One region of the Serratia sp. OS31 genome, then DNA from elsewhere that is predicted to be linked to it. Evidence: predicted binding sites of a transcription regulator. Region 1 holds the regulator's gene; each other region holds the start of a gene.

The links. Region 1 encodes LexA, which represses DNA repair genes until DNA is damaged. Its sites were predicted from a motif close to TNCTGTATGTACATACAGNA; they were not measured.
Region 2: a site for LexA is predicted at 2,872-2,891, ahead of H5P17_RS15215 (metal-dependent hydrolase). Genes of this name have one in related genera too.
Region 3: a site for LexA is predicted at 2,998-3,017, ahead of uvrB (excinuclease ABC subunit UvrB). Genes of this name have one in related genera too.
Region 4: a site for LexA is predicted at 2,815-2,834, ahead of rmuC (DNA recombination protein RmuC). Genes of this name have one in related genera too.

Annotation. Positions count from the first base shown of each region.
Region 1 covers NZ_JACJFQ010000028.1:53,931-58,730, reverse strand. The annotation lists gene dinF (MATE family efflux transporter DinF) at 167-1,519, opposite strand; gene lexA (transcriptional repressor LexA) at 1,621-2,229, opposite strand; gene H5P17_RS20150 (diacylglycerol kinase) at 2,351-2,719, opposite strand; gene plsB (glycerol-3-phosphate 1-O-acyltransferase PlsB) at 2,868-4,800, shown strand, end outside.
Region 2 covers NZ_JACJFQ010000017.1:28,007-32,806, forward strand. The annotation lists gene H5P17_RS15200 (YniB family protein) at 1-308, opposite strand, end outside; gene H5P17_RS15205 (HdeD family acid-resistance protein) at 504-1,784, shown strand; gene hxpB (hexitol phosphatase HxpB) at 1,849-2,514, shown strand; gene H5P17_RS15215 (metal-dependent hydrolase) at 2,911-3,459, shown strand; gene H5P17_RS15220 (L-cystine transporter) at 3,644-4,800, shown strand, end outside.
Region 3 covers NZ_JACJFQ010000037.1:11,988-16,787, forward strand. The annotation lists gene yvcK (uridine diphosphate-N-acetylglucosamine-binding protein YvcK) at 1-441, shown strand, start outside; gene H5P17_RS22760 (VF530 family DNA-binding protein) at 446-703, opposite strand; gene uvrB (excinuclease ABC subunit UvrB) at 812-2,824, opposite strand; gene H5P17_RS22770 (ATP-binding cassette domain-containing protein) at 4,158-4,800, shown strand, end outside.
Region 4 covers NZ_JACJFQ010000009.1:148,995-153,794, reverse strand. The annotation lists gene H5P17_RS10555 (SCP2 domain-containing protein) at 1-352, opposite strand, end outside; gene ubiE (bifunctional demethylmenaquinone methyltransferase/2-methoxy-6-polyprenyl-1,4-benzoquinol methylase UbiE) at 366-1,121, opposite strand; gene rmuC (DNA recombination protein RmuC) at 1,201-2,748, opposite strand; gene H5P17_RS10540 (DedA family protein) at 2,889-3,419, opposite strand; gene H5P17_RS10535 (tyrosine-protein phosphatase) at 3,507-4,289, opposite strand; gene udp (uridine phosphorylase) at 4,461-4,800, opposite strand, start outside.

The DNA of each region.
Region 1 (4,800 bases):
TATAGCAACAGATATCGACAAAGAACAAAAAACCAGAATAAAAATTCAACAAACCAACAAAATTCAGTAAAAAACCAAGAAAAACAGTCAGTAAGCGGGACTAAATCGACGCGATAATATGTAACTCAATATGAACAAAAAACATTAATATATTTTATGATTAACTCTAATTGCGAGCCGTTGGATCCGCGGCAAACCAGGTACCGCGCAGCCTGTGGCGGTGCCAAATCCACCCGAGCGCAATGCCGCGCAGGGAAAGAAAGACCGCCAGCGCCAGCCATAAGCCATGATTGCCCAATACGGGTACGGCCAGCAGCGTCAAACCATAACCGGCCGCCGCCACTGCCATGCTGTTGCGCATTTCTGCCCCTCGGGTGGCGCCAATAAACATGCCGTCCAGCAAATAACACCATACCCCCACCAACGGCAGCACCACCTGCCACGGCAGATAGTGGCCGGCCAGCGCACGCAGTTCCGGTAACGAGGTCAAGACGGCGATAATATGCTGACCGGCAACGGCATAAACCAGGCCAAAGGCCAACGCGACCAGACAGGCTTGTCGGCAAGCCGCACGCCACACCTTGCGCAGTTGGCTATCGTCACGCGCGCCATAGGCATGGCCGGAGTGCGCTTCGACCGCGTAGGCAAAACCGTCAAGCGCGTAGGCGGTAAAGGTCAGTAAGTTCATCAGCACCGCATTCACCGCCACCACCTCGCCGCCAAGCCGGGCACCGAAGATGGTCAGAGAAGCGAAACACAGCTGCAGCAGCAGGGAACGCAGCATAATGTCGCGGTTCAGCGCCAGCAGACGCCGCAGGTTGCCGCGCCAGGCAGTGCGCAGCATCGGCAAGGAAATACCACGCAGGCGCATGACACGCCAGGACAGCCAGAAGCCCAGCAGCAGCGTGGCATACTCAGAAATGGCGGTCGCCATCGCCGCACCTTGCACATTCCAGCCCAGCCCCATCACCAGCCAGATATCCAGCACGATATTCAATAAATTGCCGACAATCAGCAGGATCACCGGCGCACGTACGTATTGCACGCCAAGCAGCCAGCCAAGGATAACCATGTTCGCCAATGCCGCCGGCGCGCTCAGCCAGCGGATCTCGAGGAACAATCGGGCCTGCTCCAGCACGGCTTCGTCGCCACCGACGACCTGCAGCGCCAAGTCGATCAGCGGATGGCGTAACGACACAATGGCCACGCCGGCCAATACCGACAGCAGCAGCGGCTGCATAAAGGCACGCGCCAGCCCCTGTGGATTTTGCGCGCCCAACGCCTGCGCCGTCAGACCGGTGGTGCTCATTCGCAGGAACAACAACAGCATAAACAAGAAGCTGGTCGCCATGGCGCCCACCGCCACACCGCCCAGATAAACAGGGCTGTCGAGGTGACCGATCACTGCGGTATCCACCAGCCCAAGCAACGGTACGGTGATATTGGAGAAGATCATGGGTAGCGCCAGGCGCCACAAGGCTTTATCGGTATCGCTGGTGAAGGCGGAAAGCAGGCGCATAGTGAAATGTTCCCGTGGCAATGCGGTTTTAATCGGTCAGAAATGACATCGCCCCAGAGCTGGGGCGATTTAAATCAGAGGGCAGCGTGCAGGCTTATGGGTTAAACCCAGTCGCCGTTGCGGATCACGCCGACCGCCAAGCCTTCAATGGTGAAGTTCTGCTGACGCAGATCAACCACAATCGGCTGGAATTCGCTGTTTTCCGGCAGCAGCTCAACCACGTTACCGTGCTTTTTCAGCCGCTTGACCGTCACTTCATCTTCGATGCGCGCCACAACCACCTGGCCATTACGCACGTCCTGAGTTTTATGCACCGCCAGCAGGTCACCGTCCAGAATACCGATATCACGCATCGACATGCCGTTAACCCGCAGCAGGAAATCCGCGCTCGGTTTGAACAGGGAAGGATCCACCTTGTAGTGGCCTTCGATATGCTGCTGCGCCAGCAGCGGCTCCCCGGCAGCCACGCGGCCAATCAGCGGTAAACCCTCTTCATCTTCCATCAGCAACCGAATGCCGCGCGAAGCGCCGGAGACGATTTCGATGACGCCTTTACGCGCCAGCGCTTTCAGGTGTTCTTCTGCGGCATTTGGCGAACGGAACCCCAGACGCATGGCGATCTCGGCACGCGTTGGCGGCATGCCAGTGGACGAAATATGATCGCGAATCAGATCATAGACCTCTTGCTGTCTGGTAGTTAGTGCTTTCATTCCGCCCCCTGTTTGTTTATACAGTCTTGCTGTGAGTATATACAGGTAAGTGCGGCTTGGGAACCGAAGAATGAATAAAAATCAGGGATTAGCGACCCGGATCGCAACGAGCTCGCTTTGCTCAGACAAAGTGCTGCCACAGCACCGTGCCCCAAACAAACAGCGCCAAAATCACCGCCAACAATACCGCCGCCGACCCCATATCCTTGGCCCGGCCGGACAGCTCGTGGTACTCGGTCCCCACCCGGTCGACAATCGCCTCAATCGCGCTGTTGAGCATCTCGACAATCATCACCAGCACCACCGACCCAATCAGTAAAATGCGCGCTATCGCACCCACGTCCAGCCAAATCGCCAGTATGATAGCCAGCACGGTCACCACCAACTCCTGGCGGAACGCCGCTTCGTGCTGCCAGGCAGCGGAAAAACCTTTATAAGAGTAGCCGGCGGCTTTAATAATACGGGTCAGGCCGGTTGCTTGGTTCGTCATGTTTTTAGTGCCTTTCGCAGAGGTAAGTCATAATTAAACAGTCTAGGCCAGGAAGCGCTCACGGCTCCCGGTTTTCCAACACCACAGATCTGCTACCCGGTTTCTGGTATGCTTGCGGCGCATTGCTAACAAGAGGCTTCACGTTGTTATGTCAGGTTGGCGTAAAATTTATTATAAACTATTGAATTTACCACTCAAATTGTTGGTAAGAAGTAAGGTTATCCCTTCAGATCCGGTCACGGAGTTAGGGTTGGATCCCTCACGGCCGATTTTGTATGTTTTACCTTATAATTCCAAGGCGGATTTACTGACGCTGCGCACCCAGTGCCTGGCGCAGGATTTGCCCGATCCTCTCAATCCGCTGGAAATAGACGGCACCGTGCTGCCCAGCCACGTGTTTATTCACGACGGCCCGCGCGTATTCCGCTACTACACGCCGAAAGAAGAGTCGGTAAAACTGTTCCACGACTATCTGGATCTGCACCGCAGCAACCCGGATCTCGATATTCAGATGCTGCCGGTTTCGGTGATGTTTGGCCGCTCTCCGGGGCGCGAAGGCCACGGCACGCCGCATCTGCGCTTGCTAAATGGCGTCCAGAAATTCTTCGCTGTGCTGTGGCTCGGCCGCGATAGCTTTGTGCGTTTCTCCAATACCGTTTCGCTGCGTCGTATGGCGACCGAGCATGGTACCGACAAGATCATCGCGCAAAAGCTGGCCCGCGTAGCCCGAATGCACTTCTCGCGCCAGCGTCTGGCTGCCGTAGGCCCAAGCCTGCCGGCCCGTCAGGACCTGTTCAACAAGCTGTTGGCGTCCAAAGCGATCGAAAAAGCGGTTGAAGACGAAGCGCGCAGTAAAAAAATCTCCCACGAAAAAGCCCAGCAGAATGCGATTGCACTGATGGAAGAGATTGCCGCCGACTTCTCTTACGAGACGGTGCGCCTTTCCGACCGCGTGCTGAGCTGGACCTGGAACCGGCTGTATCAGGGCATCAACGTCACCAACGCCGAGCGGGTACGTCAGCTGGCCCAGGATGGCCACGAGATCGTTTATGTGCCCTGCCATCGCAGCCACATGGACTATCTGCTGTTGTCCTACGTGCTGTACCATCAGGGCCTGGTGCCACCGCACATTGCGGCCGGCATCAACCTCAACTTCTGGCCGGCCGGGCCGATCTTCCGTCGCCTGGGCGCGTTCTTCATCCGCCGGACTTTCAAAGGCAACAAGCTGTATTCGACGGTGTTCCGTGAATATCTCGGCGAGCTGTTTACCCGAGGTTATTCGGTGGAGTACTTTGTCGAAGGTGGACGGTCCCGCACCGGGCGTCTGCTGGAGCCGAAGACCGGCACCTTGTCGATGACCATTCAGGCGATGCTGCGCGGCGGGACTCGCCCTATCACGCTGGTGCCGATTTACATCGGTTACGAGCACGTGATGGAAGTGGGAACCTACGCCAAAGAGCTGCGCGGGGCGACCAAAGAAAAAGAGAGCCTGCTGCAGATGCTGCGCGGCTTGCGCAAGCTGCGTAATCTCGGCCAGGGCTACGTCAACTTCGGCGATCCCCTGCCGCTGACCACCTACCTGAACCAGAATGTACCGCAGTGGCGCGAATCGATTGACCCGATCGAATCCCAGCGCCCAAGCTGGCTGACGCCGACGGTCAACGATCTGGCGGCCAAGATTATGGTGCGCATCAACAATGCCGCAGCGGCCAACGCCATGAACCTGTGTTCCACGGCGCTGCTGGCCTCACGTCAGCGTTCACTGACCCGCGAACAGTTGCTTGAGCAGTTGGAATGCTATCTGCAACTGATGCGCAACGTGCCTTATGCCGACGACGTGACCGTGCCGACCCAAACGCCGGATGAGCTGCTGGATCACGCGCTGAACATGAACAAATTCGAGGTGGAGAAGGATAACATCGGCGATATCATCATCCTGCCGCGCGAGCAGGCGGTGCTGATGACCTATTACCGCAACAATATCCACCACCTGCTGGTTCTGCCGTCACTTATTGCCACCATCGTGATGCACCATCGCCGGGTATCTCGCGCTGAACTGCTGCGCCAGATTGGTTTGATTT
Region 2 (4,800 bases), on a different contig from region 1:
AGTCCGACAAAAATCAGAATATAAATGATGATAAACATCAGGTTCGCGCCGCTGAACAGGCTTTTTTCTACGTCAGGCACCGGCGAGTTATACCAGAAGATATTCAGGAAAGAGGTGTTGAAGCGCACCATGTCCACCATCACGTGGACAAAATCCAGCATCACCGCATTGATGCCTTTAGTTTTTTCGCTGTGCTGATACACAAACATCAGCATTGAGATCAGCGTTGACAGCAACGCAGGGATGAAAACCACCCAGCCAAGAATGCGTTTTAAAATGGCAATGCGCCCAGCCTGTTGATACGTCATGTGTTCCCCTTGTAAGCGACGTAACCGTAATGGGCTAAGTCTACCTGTAGTTACTGAAACTCGCCCACCGTTTTCTTCAGCACTGCTGTGCTACAAGCGTAGCCGGGATTATCCGAAATCAACAGCTTAACGGCGGCCGCGCAGTACCGGTAAATAGTTATATAGTTAAATCAATCCGTTTAAACAGGGGCCGCCATGATTCGGCTGATTATCTTATTGCTCGGTGCGCAAGCTCTGCAGGGTCAACGCCGTCTGTTGATGCTGTTCGGCTGGGTTTGGATCGCCGTCGGCGCGCTGATGCTGTTCGATGTACTTCAGGACGGGCGTTCAGTGCTGGCGTTGGATGCGCTGGCGGTACTGCTGGCGCTGGAGGGGTTAGTGGCGATTTCCGCCGCACTGGTGATCGGCTCATCCGCCAGTCGCCCAGTGATGCTGAAGGGACTGGGCTTTTTGTTTCTGGCCTTTTTAGTTTGGGACGTGCCCGCCGACGACAACATCGTCGCCACGCTGGTGTTTGGCAGCGCGCTGCTGCTTGATGGCGCGGTTCGCATCGCTTCTTCTACGGTGATCCAGCACAGCCGCTGGAAACCGGTCGCACTGGCGGGCAGCGGAGAAATCCTGCTTTCACTGATGATTTTTGTCGGCTGGCCGGTGCCACACCGAATGACGGTGCCTTTTTGTATCGGCGTGATGATCCTGCTTTCCGGCTGGGCATTGCTGCGCATTGCGCGGCGTCTGGAGAGTTTTTCGCTGAATCAAAGCCCGCAACACCCCGCTGCGCTAGCGACCGATGAGGCTACCCCGCTCAGGGTTCATGTCTGGACACCGATGGGATCGGCCAGGGATGCCCGCCGACGTTATATCGTCGATCGCTACATCGCAGCGGTGGACGGCGGCGGCAATATCTCCACCGGTCATGTCGCCCTGGCATTGGCGCCGGATGTCTACATCAGCCACTACCCGCTTAACGATATCAGCCAGTCGTCACAAGATTTCCGCCGGTTATTGCACTCCGGCGAGCAAAACAACGTCGAAGGGCGTTTTCTGCCCGATTTGCAGCAGGAAGTGGCGGCCTGGTGCCCGCCGGACAAAAAAATCCAGTTTCACCGCTACAACCCTGCGGCGCTGCGCACCTTCTGGCAAAGTTATCAACAGGACGCCACCTACAATCTGACCCGACGCAACTGCTCCACCACGGTCATCCAGGCGCTCGACAGTGCGCTGGAAGGCGTGCTGGGCGATAAACATCTGTGGCGACGTTTCCTGTTGCTGATGCTCGATCCCAACCTGTGGATGTTGGCGGTGCTCCGTAGCCGTGGCGAAAGCATGACCTGGACACCGGGACTGGTGCTGGATTATGCCCGCATGCTGCAACAGGTCACCGAACGCCAGCATCAGCGCTGGTGGCTAAAAGTGCAGGAGATGTGGCGCATCCTGCGTTTCGGCAAGGCTCAGCCACGCAGGCAAAAATTTTAGTCTCGCCGCCAGCGATGATAAAGTGTCGGGCACATTCACCGGCACCGGCAGGAGTTAACCGTTAATGGCCTATTCGCAACGCATTGAAACCGCAATTTTTGATATGGACGGTTTATTGATCGATTCAGAACCGCTGTGGCTACAGGCAGAGCTGGATATCTTTGGCGCACTGGGGTTGGATTTGTCTGACCGCCACAAGCTGCCGGATACCCTGGGTCTGCGCATCGATCTGGTGGTGAGAATGTGGTACCAGGCCATGCCGTGGCAAGGGGTGTCGCAGGAGGAAGTCTCTGCACGCATTATCGAGCGCGCCATCGAACTGGTGCGCGAAAAGCGTCCCCTGCTGCCTGGCGTGCAACAGGCGCTGGAGCTGTGTCGCAGCCTGGATTTGAATATTGGCCTGGCCTCCGCCTCACCGCTGCACATGCAGCAACAGGTGCTGCAGATGTTTGACCTCGAAGGCTACTTTGATCACTTGGTTTCCGCCGAGTATCTGCCCTACAGCAAACCGCACCCGGAGGTGTACCTGATCGCCGCCGAGCGTCTGGGTAGCGATCCCCTGCGCTGCATAACGCTGGAAGACTCGTTCAACGGCATGATTGCCACCAAGGCCGCGAGAATGCGTTCTATCGTTATCCCTGCCCACGAGTATCGTCATGATAGCCGTTGGGCGTTGGCCGACCACAAGCTCGACTCGCTTGAGCAGCTCACGTCCGAACACCTGGCATAGTTTGTCCGGCATCGGTTGCTCCCGGTGCCGCTTTCATTATTGCCTTTCCTTGAAATCCCCACTTAATCTCAAAACCGCGCCTTGCGTCATAAAATAAATAAAACATTATTTCATTTTTATTGAGTTACCGTTCCGCCTTCTTTATTCTGCGGTTCAAGAAAGTCGCCGGATGCTGGCGCAGGCTGTTACTGCCACGCAGCCGAATCCTGTAGCCCGGCGCTTTCTCCTCCGCCCTCTCTCTGACTGCAGCAAAAACAGACAACGCCTGGCCATTTAAGTAACAAGCCGTTGTAAAACTGAGAAAAATAAACAATTGGTTACAGGGTAACTGCTTCCACCACTGGGAATTTTCCCATATACTGGATAAATTAACAGTTTATCAGCCGGAACAGCAGTATGACCGCGGAAGGACATCTTATTTTCTCTGTCGCTTGCGCGATTTTCGCCAAGAAGGCCGAGGTGACACCGGAGCTGGCTACCGGCGACTGGTGGCATATCATCCCCGCGGCGCTACTCACCTCGCTGCTGCCCGATATCGATCACCCCAAGTCGGTACTGGGTCAACGCCTGCGCTGGATTGCCATTCCGATCTCTCGCGCCTTCGGTCACCGCGGTTTTACCCATAGCCTGCTGGCGATCGCCGGCGGCATGGCGCTGTTTCAACTTGACGTGCCGCGCAGTTGGCCAATCCCGGCCGACGTCTTGCATGCCATGATCATCGGTTACTTCAGCCATCTGCTGGCAGACATGCTCACCCCCGCCGGCGTGCCTTTACTCTGGCCATGCCGCTGGCGTTTTCGTCTGCCGCTGCTAAATTCTCAGAAAGGCAATCAGCTCGAGCGCGCCCTGTGCCTTTGTCTGGTGGCTTTCGCTATCTATTGGCAGGGCGGATGCACCATCCCAGTGCAATCTTATTTTGAGCAAATAAAAAATATCAGACTGTGATCACAAAAAATCGGCCACCGATTAACCGGAAAGCACATTAATTAAACAAATTAATGCGATGAGTTATATCAAATTCCATTTGGATATAAGTAGGCCGTTACGCAAACTGTTACGATATTTAGTATCGCTACGCCATGGTGCATAGCCATTTTCATATAAGAAAAAATTATTGGAGACATTGGGGATGAATTTTCCGCTGGTTATTAACGTGGTGATTTTTGTCGCCCTCCTTTTGCTGTTGGCGCAAAGCCGCCATAAGCAATGGAGCCTGGCGAAAAAAGTACTGATCGGCCTGGTGATGGGCGTGGTATTCGGACTGGCGCTGCAGCTGGTGTACGGCTCGGACAACCCGGTACTGAAAGAATCCATCAGCTGGTTCAACATCGTCGGTAACGGCTATGTGCAGCTGCTGCAAATGATTGTCATGCCGCTGGTCTTCGCCTCGATTCTGAGCGCGGTCGCCAAGCTGCACAACGCCTCTTCCCTGGGGAAAATCAGCTTCCTGACTATCGGCACCCTGTTGTTCACCACGCTGATTTCAGCGCTGGTCGGCGTACTGGTGACCAACCTGTTTGGGCTGACGGCGGAAGGTTTGGTACAGGGTGCGCAGGAAAGCGCGCGTCTGTCAGCGATCCAAAGCAACTATGTGGGCAAACTGGCAGACCTGACCGTGCCGCAGATGGTGCTGTCCTTCATTCCTAAAAATCCGTTCGCCGATCTGACCGGTGCCAGCCCGACGTCGATCATCAGCGTGGTGATCTTCGCGACCTTCCTTGGCGTAGCGTCGCTGCAGTTGCTGAAAGACGACAAGCCTAAGGGCGAACGCGTGCTGGTCGCTATCGACACCCTGCAGGCTTGGGTGATGAAGCTGGTGCGTCTGGTGATGAAACTGACTCCGTACGGCGTTCTGGCGCTGATGACCAAAGTGGTTGCCGGTTCTAACGTTCACGACATCATCAAACTGGGTAGCTTCGTGGTCGCCTCTTATTTGGGTCTGGCGATCATGTTTGCTGTGCACGCTGCCCTGCTGGCCTTCACCGGCGTTAATCCGCTGAAGTTCTTCCGCAAGGTATGGCCGGTCATCACTTTCGCCTTTACCAGCCGCTCCAGCGCCGCCAGCATTCCGCTGAACGTGGAAGCGCAGACCCGTCGTCTGGGCGTACCGGAATCCATTGCCAGCTTCTCGGCCTCGTTCGGCGCCACCATTGGCCAGAACGGCTGTGCAGGCTTGTACCCAGCGATGCTGGCGGTCATGGTGGCACCTACCGTCGGGATTAACCCGCTGGACCCGGTGTGGATCGCTACCCTGGTCGGTATCGTCACCATCAGCTCTGCCGGTGT
Region 3 (4,800 bases), on a different contig from region 1:
ATGCCTCAAGAGTTGATGCTTTCGCCCCACGTCAACGCCACGCGCGAAGCGCTGGATGCCATCGCGCAGGCCGACGTGATCCTGATCGGACCGGGCAGCTTTCTGACCAGCCTGATGCCTCTGCTGTTGCTCGATGACCTTACGCAGGCTCTGCGTCGCAGCAGCGCCAATATGATTTATATCGACAACCTCGGACGCGAATTAAGCGTCGCGGCGGCGGCCTTGACGCTGAAGAACAAGCTGGAATTGATGGAGGCGAAAATTGGCCGCCAGATGATTGATGCCGTCATTGTCGGGCCAACGGCAGATACCCGTGAAGTGCAGGATCGGGTGGTGATCAAACAGCCGTTGGAAGCACAGGATATTCCTTACCGCCACGATCGTCAGCTGCTGCGCCAGGCGCTGGATCAGGCGTTGATCGAATTAGGTGCCCGCGCCTAAACGCTTACTTGCCGCCACGTAGCCACGGGTTATCGCTGGCGGCCTGCTCGACCATGTCGAGATAAAGATCTTCCACCTGTTTGCGCGCCCAGGGCGTGCGACGCAAAAATTTCAGGCTGGACTTGATGCTGGGATCGCTGCTGAAGCAGTTGATGCGAACTCGTTCAGCCAGCCCTGACCAACCGTAGTTTTCCACCAGTTTATTCAGAAGCTGCTCCAGAGTGATGCCGTGCATCGGGTCTTTGGACTGGTGTTGGGTCATGGTCAGTGGCTCGCAGTAGTCAAATGGCCGCACACCATAATCAGCTTTGGCGGAGGCGACAAGGATTTTATGTTTTGGCAGCGCCGCGCTCTGCAGCGCGCCAATGGGTTATGAAATGGCAATAAACTGCTCACGCAACTGGTGGATTTCATCACGCAAGCCCGCCGCCTGCTCGAACTCCAGGTTCTGGGCGTGGGTATACATCTGCGCTTCCAGCTCGCGGATTTTCTGATCCAGCGCTTTCGGCGTAAGATTTTGGTACTGAGCGGCACTCTCAGAAGCCTTGCCTTTCCCTTTGCCCTTGCTGCGGTTGCCCGGTTTGCCCAACTGCAAAATATCGGAAATTTTCTTGTTCAGGCCCTGCGGCACAATACCGTTTTCTTCGTTGAACGCCTGCTGTTTGGCGCGGCGACGCTCGGTCTCGCCGATCGCTCTGGCCATCGAGTCGGTAATTTTGTCACCGTAAAGGATCGCTTTACCGTTGAGGTTACGCGCCGCACGGCCAATGGTCTGAATCAATGAACGTTCGGAGCGCAGGAAGCCCTCTTTATCTGCGTCCAAAATCGCCACCAGCGACACCTCTGGCATGTCCAGCCCTTCACGCAACAGGTTGATACCCACCAGCACGTCAAACTCGCCCAGGCGCAGGTCACGAATGATTTCGACCCGTTCCACGGTATCGATGTCCGAGTGCAGGTAGCGCACCCGCTCGCCGTGCTCTTCCAGATATTCGGTCAGATCTTCCGCCATGCGTTTGGTCAGCGTGGTGACCAGCACACGTTCGTTGATCGCCACCCGCTTGCGGATTTCGGAAAGCAGATCGTCCACCTGGGTGGTCACCGGCCGCACTTCAATTTGCGGATCCAGCAGCCCGGTAGGGCGCACGACCTGATCGATAATGTCGCCACCGGATTTTTCCAGCTCGTATTTGCCCGGCGTGGCAGACACGTAGATGGTCTGCGGCGCCAGCGCTTCGAACTCTTCAAAGCGCAGCGGGCGGTTGTCCAGCGCCGACGGCAGGCGGAAACCGTATTCCACCAGCGTTTCCTTGCGTGAACGGTCGCCCTTGTACATGCCGCCGATTTGCGGAATGGTCACGTGGGACTCGTCGACCACCAGCAGGCCATCCGCCGGCAAATAGTCGAACAGCGTCGGCGGTGGCTCGCCTTCGCCGCGTCCGGACAGGTAGCGCGAATAGTTTTCAATGCCGGAGCAGTAACCCAGTTCGTTCATCATCTCCAGATCAAACTGGGTGCGCTGCGTCAGACGCTGTTCTTCCAGCAGCTTGTTGTTGGCCAGCAGCACCTTGCGCCGCTCGGCCAGATCCACCTTGATCTCTTCCATCGCCTGCAGGATCCGCTCGCGCGGCGTCACATAGTGCGATTTGGGGTAAATGGTAAAACGCTGCACTTCTTGTTCGATCTGGCCGGTCAGCGGATCAAACAGCGAAAGCCTTTCGACCTCTTCGTCAAACAGCTCTATGCGCAGCGCCAGTTCGTCTGATTCCGCAGGGTAGACGTCTATCACCTCACCGCGCACGCGGAATGTCGCGCGCTGGAAGGCCTGATCGTTGCGGCTATATTGCAGCTCCGCCAAACGGCGCAGGATCGCCCGCTGATCGATGATCATGCCTTTGGTCAGGTGCAACATCATCTTCAGGTACAGATCCGGATCGCCCAGGCCGTAAATCGCCGAGACCGAGGCCACCACGATCACGTCACGACGTTCCAGCAGTGCTTTGGTTGCGGAAAGGCGCATCTGCTCGATGTGTTCGTTCACCGAGGCGTCTTTTTCGATAAAGGTGTCGGAGCTGGGGACGTAGGCTTCCGGCTGGTAGTAGTCGTAGTAAGAAACGAAATACTCGACCGCATTATCGGGAAAGAACTCTTTCATCTCGCCATACAGCTGCGCCGCCAAGGTTTTGTTAGGCGCCAGCACCATGGTGGGCCGGTTGAGATCGGCAATCACATTGGCGACGGTAAATGTCTTGCCCGACCCGGTCACGCCGAGCAGCGTTTGGTGCGCCAGGCCATCCTCCAGGCCCTCTTCCAGCTTGCGGATGGCTTCCGGCTGATCGCCGGCCGGTTTGAATTCGGAATGCAGTTTGAAAACTTTACTCATAGACCCTTCGTCTTTCAAATTGCCGCGTTGCTACCGGCTGTCGTAGTGGGCGGGCGCAGCATGCAGCGCCCCTGCCTGGCGGAGAGGCGCGCGCTCGGGCGGCCATGGAGCTGTTGCTCGGTGAATGGCCTCTAATTATGGAAAGCCACGGCGATTTTCGCCAGTGCCTATGATACTGGATATAAAACCAGCTTCAAGCGGTTCGTCGCTTTAGCGTGCGCCAAATCAGGCCGAATGCACCGCCAGGGTTACAGCGGCGTGACATTTTTATTGTCAATAACAGATTTATCCCCAAAATCCGCCACGAATTAACTTATTGATAGCACTGTGGCGAAAAATCATACATAGGAACTTCATCAATACATCGGCCGCTTGATTTTAGTTAATTTATTGATTAATAATGATTTTATAAAAAAGACGAGATTGCGGACAAAGCGAACAGAACCCGCGTCCGCTCTCGCTTTAAACCGGTTTTCTAAATCTAATGCACAAGGTTATCCACAGGAATAGTGGATAACTCTCACCGCCCCGCCCCCGGCGGGAGTTGCAGAAAGAACGCTTTTTGCCGTTTCTGCCGGCCAAGATGGCTTTTTTAGTTATTTTTTCACAAAAATATCGCTTTGTTTATGCCGATTAATGCTAAAAAGCCCCATTGCCAAAAACAGATTTGTCCCATTGTTACCTTCCTTTGCTGCATCTTGCGGCGAGCGATGAAATAGCTTGCACCATAACTTTTCTGTTCAGCACCGGAAGAGTGCAAAAATCGTCCGTGTTAACTTTCCCGCTGTTTTTCCCCGGTTCCACCCAGCCCACGTCTGGCGCGCCAGACCGTTAACAAGGCAATAACAATCTCTGATTTACGCCGTTTAAAAAGTTGGCCCAAGGGTTGCATTACCCTTTCACGGCGAAAGTGGGCTCGGGGAAATCAACGCCCCGAAACGACAGAATGAGCTGCTCGGGGTTTAGCGTCACGCCAATGCGAATCAACTGACATTGACGACATAAACATGAGAGAGCGCTGACTAATGGCCTTTAGCTGCCATTTTCACCTATGTATTGCTTGCTTAAGTCAAAACTTAACTACCTCATTGAAGGTAGCAGATCAGCATTTTGTTCCAGACATTGAAACACTCGGGAAAGAAACCGCTAAGGCGGAAATCGCAGTAGGGAGTGGATGAAGCAAGGAAGAACGGGTTCGCCCCCCTTCCCTGCAACGGCCGCCCTGCGGTTCAGGCAGGTGAAATCGGCGCGGCCTGTTAAAGCTGCGTTACGCCGTCGCCCGCCATGAGCGTACAACCACGAGTGGCAGACAGGTCTTTGAGGAGAATGCCAGATGTTGAGTTTAAGGTCAGTGAATCAGTTTTATGGGCAAAACCATACCCTGTGGGATATCAATCTGGAACTGCCGCGTGGCCAATGCACGGTACTTATCGGCCGTAACGGCGTAGGCAAAACCACGTTGGTCAACTGCATTATGGGCCATTTGCCGGTGGTCAGCGGCAGCATGACCTGGCAGTTGGCAGACGAACCCCCGCAAAATCTGCTGCAGCAGCCCGTAGAAACCCGCACGGAGCTGGGGATCAGCTACGTTCCCCAGGGCCGACAGATCTTTTCGCAGCTCAGCGTAGAGGAAAACCTGCAGGTGGCGCTGATGGCCGGGCGAGATAAATCCCGACGCATTCCGCCGTTGATTTATAACCTGTTTCCCAATCTAAGGGAGATGCGTGGCCGTCGGGCCGGCGATTTGGGCGACGGTGAACAGCAACAGCTGGCAATTGGCCGTGCGCTGGTACTGGAACCGGAGCTGCTGATCCTCGACGAACCCACCAGCGGTGTTCAACCGTCCATCGCCGCCGATATCGGCAACGTGATCCGCAAGCTTAACCGGGAATTGGGCATGACTATCCTGCTGGTGGAGCACAAGCTGCCCTTTGTCCGCCGCGTGGCGGATCGCTTTTGCCTGATGGATCAGGGGC
Region 4 (4,800 bases), on a different contig from region 1:
CCCACTCAGCCAGATCAAGCAGGCCAACCAACTGCTGCACGACCTGAATATCGCCCTCAACAATCAGCTCGCCGCTGCGCATCAAGGGCGAAAGCTGTTGACGATCCCGCAGTTGCAGCAACACAGATATGCGGCTGCGCACCGTGCAGTCGGCAGTATCGTCAGACTGGCCAAGCACATCGACGCGCTGCTCACTGAAGATCAGTACCAACGGCGAAGCAAGCTCCTGCAACTCTATGCGCAGCACCTTGCCAGCCAGGCGAAGACGGGCGGCCTTCATGCTGCGATCGCGGAACAGCAAGCTATTGAGCGATGTTTCCAGCACGCCGGTCAACAAAGGGGTTAGCAGCATCGGCATGTCCATATCAGAACTTGAAGCCGCGATGCAGGGCCACAATACCGCCGGTCAGGTTAAAATAGGTCACGTTGTCAAAACCGGCTGCGCCCATCATACCCTTCAGCGTTTCCTGATCGGGATGCATGCGGATCGACTCGGCAAGATAGCGATAGCTTTCTGGATCCTTCACCACCAGTTCGCCGATTTTCGGCAACACGTGGAAAGAATAAGCGTCGTAAGCCTTGCTCAGCGGCGCCAGCAGGGGTTTGGAGAACTCCAACACCAACAAACGGCCACCCGGCTTCAACACGCGGAACATGGAGCGCAGTGCCTTGTCTTTGTCGGTGACGTTGCGCAGGCCGAAGGAGATGGTGATGCAGTCAAAATAGTTGTCCGGGAACGGCAGCGCTTCGGCGTTGGCCTGAACGTAGCTGACGTTGCCGACAATGCCGCGGTCCCGCAGCTTTTCGCGCCCCATTTTCAGCATGGAATCGTTGATGTCCGCCAGCACCACCTGTCCTTGCTCACCGACCATGCGGGAGAACTTGGCGGCCAGGTCACCGGTACCGCCGGCCAGATCCAACACACGCTGCCCACGGCGCACGCCGCTGCAATCAATGGTAAAACGCTTCCAGATACGGTGGATACCAAACGACATCAGGTCGTTCATCACGTCATACTTTGCCGCTACCGAATGAAAAACGTCTGCCACCATGGCCTGCTTTTCGTCTCGAGCTACGGTGCGAAAACCGAAATCGGTGGTTTCCTGCGGTTGATCTGCCATTGTCCTGCCTGCTATTCAGTCAATTTAGTGTGGTTGAGTGTACCAGAACCCCACGAAATACCCCACCTCACCGCGGCTGTCATGCCTGCGATGCGGAGCGTGGTTGCTCTGCGGCGTCGTCATCCTCCGCCCCCGGCAGCGCGTCAATGTCATCTTCGCCCGCTGCCTCGAATTCTTCATCATGCTGTGCGCTGGCCTGCTGGGCCAGCAGCGGGTTGATCGGTCTTTTCACCTCAACCCCCAGCGCGCGGAACCCCTCGGTCTGGCCGATAAGATTACCACGGCCTTCACTCAGTTTGTTCATCGCCTGGCGATAACTCCCCTGGGCCTTATCCAGGCTCTGCCCAAGCGCCGACATGTCGTCAACAAACAACCGCATTTTGTCATACAATCGCGCAGCCCGGTCGGCAATGCGTTGAGCATTCTGGCTCTGATGCTCATAGCGCCACAGGTTGGTGATGGTGCGCAGGGCGACCAGCAAGGTGGTTGGGCTCACCAGCATAATGTTGTGCTTGAGCGCTTCGCTAATCAGCTCCGGCTCACGGTCTATGGCCAAAAGGAAAGCCGGCTCCACCGGGATAAACATCAACACGTAATCCAGCGAACGCAGGCCGGGCAACTGCTGATAATCCTTACGGCCCAGCAGACGAATATGGCCACGTAGCGAGGCAATATGCTCACTCAACGCGGCTTCGCGCTCCGTTTCATCTTCGCTGTTGAAGTAACGCTCGTAGGCCACCAGCGACATTTTCGCATCGATCACCACGTCCTTGCCCTGCGGCAGACGAACGATAACGTCGGGCTGCATCCGGCTCTGATGGTCCAGCCGCACGTTGACCTGCGTTTCGTATTCGTGCCCTTCTCGCAGGCCCGAAGCTTCCAACACCCGACTTAATACCACTTCGCCCCAATTGCCCTGGGTTTTATTATCCCCTTTCAAGGCCTTGGTCAGGTTAATGGCCTCACGCGCCATTTGCGCATTAAGCTGCTGCAGGTTGCGTATTTCGTGGGTCAGCGTATGACGTTCGCGAGCTTCCTGGCCAAAACTGTCTTGCACCTGGCGGCGAAAACCGTCCAGTTGCTCACGCAGCGGCAACAGCAGGCGATCCAGACTCTGCTTATTTTGCTCATCCACCTTACGTCCGCTGTGTTCAAAAATGCGGTTGGCCAAATTTTCAAATTGGGTGGTAAGGCGCTGCTCGCTGTTGATCAACAGACGCTGTTTCTCTTCCGCCGCCATGCGAGTTTCCTCCAGACGGATGGTCACCTCACGCAGCTCGGCTTCTTGGGCGCTGTTCACTTCACGCTGTGCGCGCAGTTCCTGGTTCAACAATTCGCATTCGTTACGCCAGTGATTAAGCTGCTGAAGCTTTTCGTGTCCGGCAGCCAACTGGCTATGCAAATTGCGCAGCTCCAAATCGTTCTGCCGCATTTGCTGTTCATGGCGCAGGAGCGTCTCTTGCCGGGCTGCCGTTTCCTGCTGCGCCTGTTGCAGCGATTGTTCCAGCAGCCGCAGCTCGGTTTCATGCTGCGCATGGGACTGCTGCACGCGCAGGCTGGCGATTAACCAGCCCAACAGCAGGCCTACCGCCACCCCGCCTATACCGTAAACCAAACTGGTATCCACCCTGCCTCCTGTTACACCTGACCGTTCCGGCGTTTTATCCGCCCGCTGCCCGTCACGTTAAGGGGATGCTGTATGGATGTCCAGCCTGATTTTGTCCCGACGGCGCATTATTGCGAAACGCTGCGCAAGTCAGGCAAAGATTAGCCAAACCACTGGCTTAACCACTTGATGCCAAACGCCCCCGGCGCCAGAATGCCGAACGCCCAGATCATCGCCGAGGTAACATTCGCCACCTGAAAATAACGCTGGGGCATAGCGCAAATGCCACCGACCAGCGGGACCACGGCCCGCAACGGACCAAAGAAGCGGCCAATAAAAATGCCCAGCACGCCCCAGCGCTCAAAAAACGCATGGCCGCGCGTCAGCAGTTGCGGATTACGCGATAGCGGCCACATGTGCGCCACGCGATCTTGATAGTGGTAGCCAATCCAGTAGGAAAGCCAGTCGCCAAAGAAGGCACCCGCGGCGGCGGCGGCCCAGATAGGCCAAAAGGCAATGCCACTTTCGCCAATCAGCGCGCCCAGCGCCAGCAAGATCACCGTGGCCGGCAACAGCAGCGACAGGAACGCCAGCGACTCGCCAAACGCCAGGAAGAAGATAATCGGGATGGCCCAGCCTTCGTGCTGGCGCACGGTGTCGCTGACCCAGTGGATAATGTCATTGAGGCTCAATACGGGCTCCTGATGCGGGGTTTACTGCCCCAAGGATACGCAATGCCAGCCGGCGTCGGTTAAACCCCGGCTAAACATCCACGCGGTTTACTCGAGGTAGAACGCCTGCAGCGCTGCTCGTTGGCTTTGCCCCAGCCCGTATTCCGCCTCCAGCCAACGGTCGGTAGAACCGTATTGGTCACGGATGCAGCCCAGGGCGGTCATCAGGAACTCTTCTCGGGCGCTCAGCACATAGGCAAACTGCCCCAATGCCGAATCACTTAAACGAATCGACAGTTGATCCAACATCTGTTCACGGAAGGTCGCCAACGTGGTTTCGGTCAGCAGGTAATCCTCCACCACCGTCGCCTCATCGGCACCCAGTGCGAATAATACCAACGCCGATCCAACCCCCGTGCGGTCCTTACCGACTGCGCAGTGCTGGACGATGGCACCGTTATCGGTATGGCTCAGCAGATGGGCTAACTGCTTGTAAGCCGCATTGCCGAACGGCAGTCGGCGGTACAACTCCAGCATAAACGCCCGCGCATCGAAACCGGCCAGCGTTTCGCTGGTCAGTTTTTCCAGGTTGGCATTAACCTCATTGCTCAACGGGTTGGCAGGAAAATGGTGGTAATCCGCCCCCTGCCACAGGATATCGGGCTTGGCCTGCACTTCATCGGGATCGCGGTAATCCAGCACCGATCGCACCGGCACGCCGGCCAGGAAGGCGCAGTCGTTTTCCGTCAGGCGCTCCAGCGACCCGGAACGGAACAGTAACCCGCGCTTGATGCGGCGGCCATCAGCAACGCTGTTACCGCCGAGATCGCGAAAGTTAATGCCGCCATCAAGCGGTGCCAATGAAGGATGAAGCAGGATCTGGGCGGTCATAGACGTCCTCGTGGTTATTGTCTGATAAAACGCAACCTGAGAGCATCGGTAAAACCGGGCTCAACGGGTCAAAGAGGTGGCCAGTTAGATGGCGCTAATGATGATAACCGTAACAGATAACGGCTGAATGGAAAAACGGACCGCATGGCGGCCCGTTGAATTACGGAGGGATTACAGCAGACGACGCGCCGCATCAACCACGATCTGCACCGCTTTGCTCTCGGTGTTTTTCATGGTTTCCGCGTTCGGAATTTCCTGCTGGGTACGGTTAACGATCACACCGGCAACCATACCGGCACGCAGGCCCTGGCTGGCACACATGGTCAGCAGCGTGGCAGATTCCATTTCATAGTTCATCACGCCCATCGATTGCCATTCTTCCATCGAACCTTTGAAACGGCTGACGACGCGGCCGGAGTAAGTATCGTAACGTTCCTGGCCCGGATAGAAGGTGTCGGAAGACGCGGTCACGCCGATGTGCGTGGTAGCGCCTGCTGCCTTGGCAGCCTCG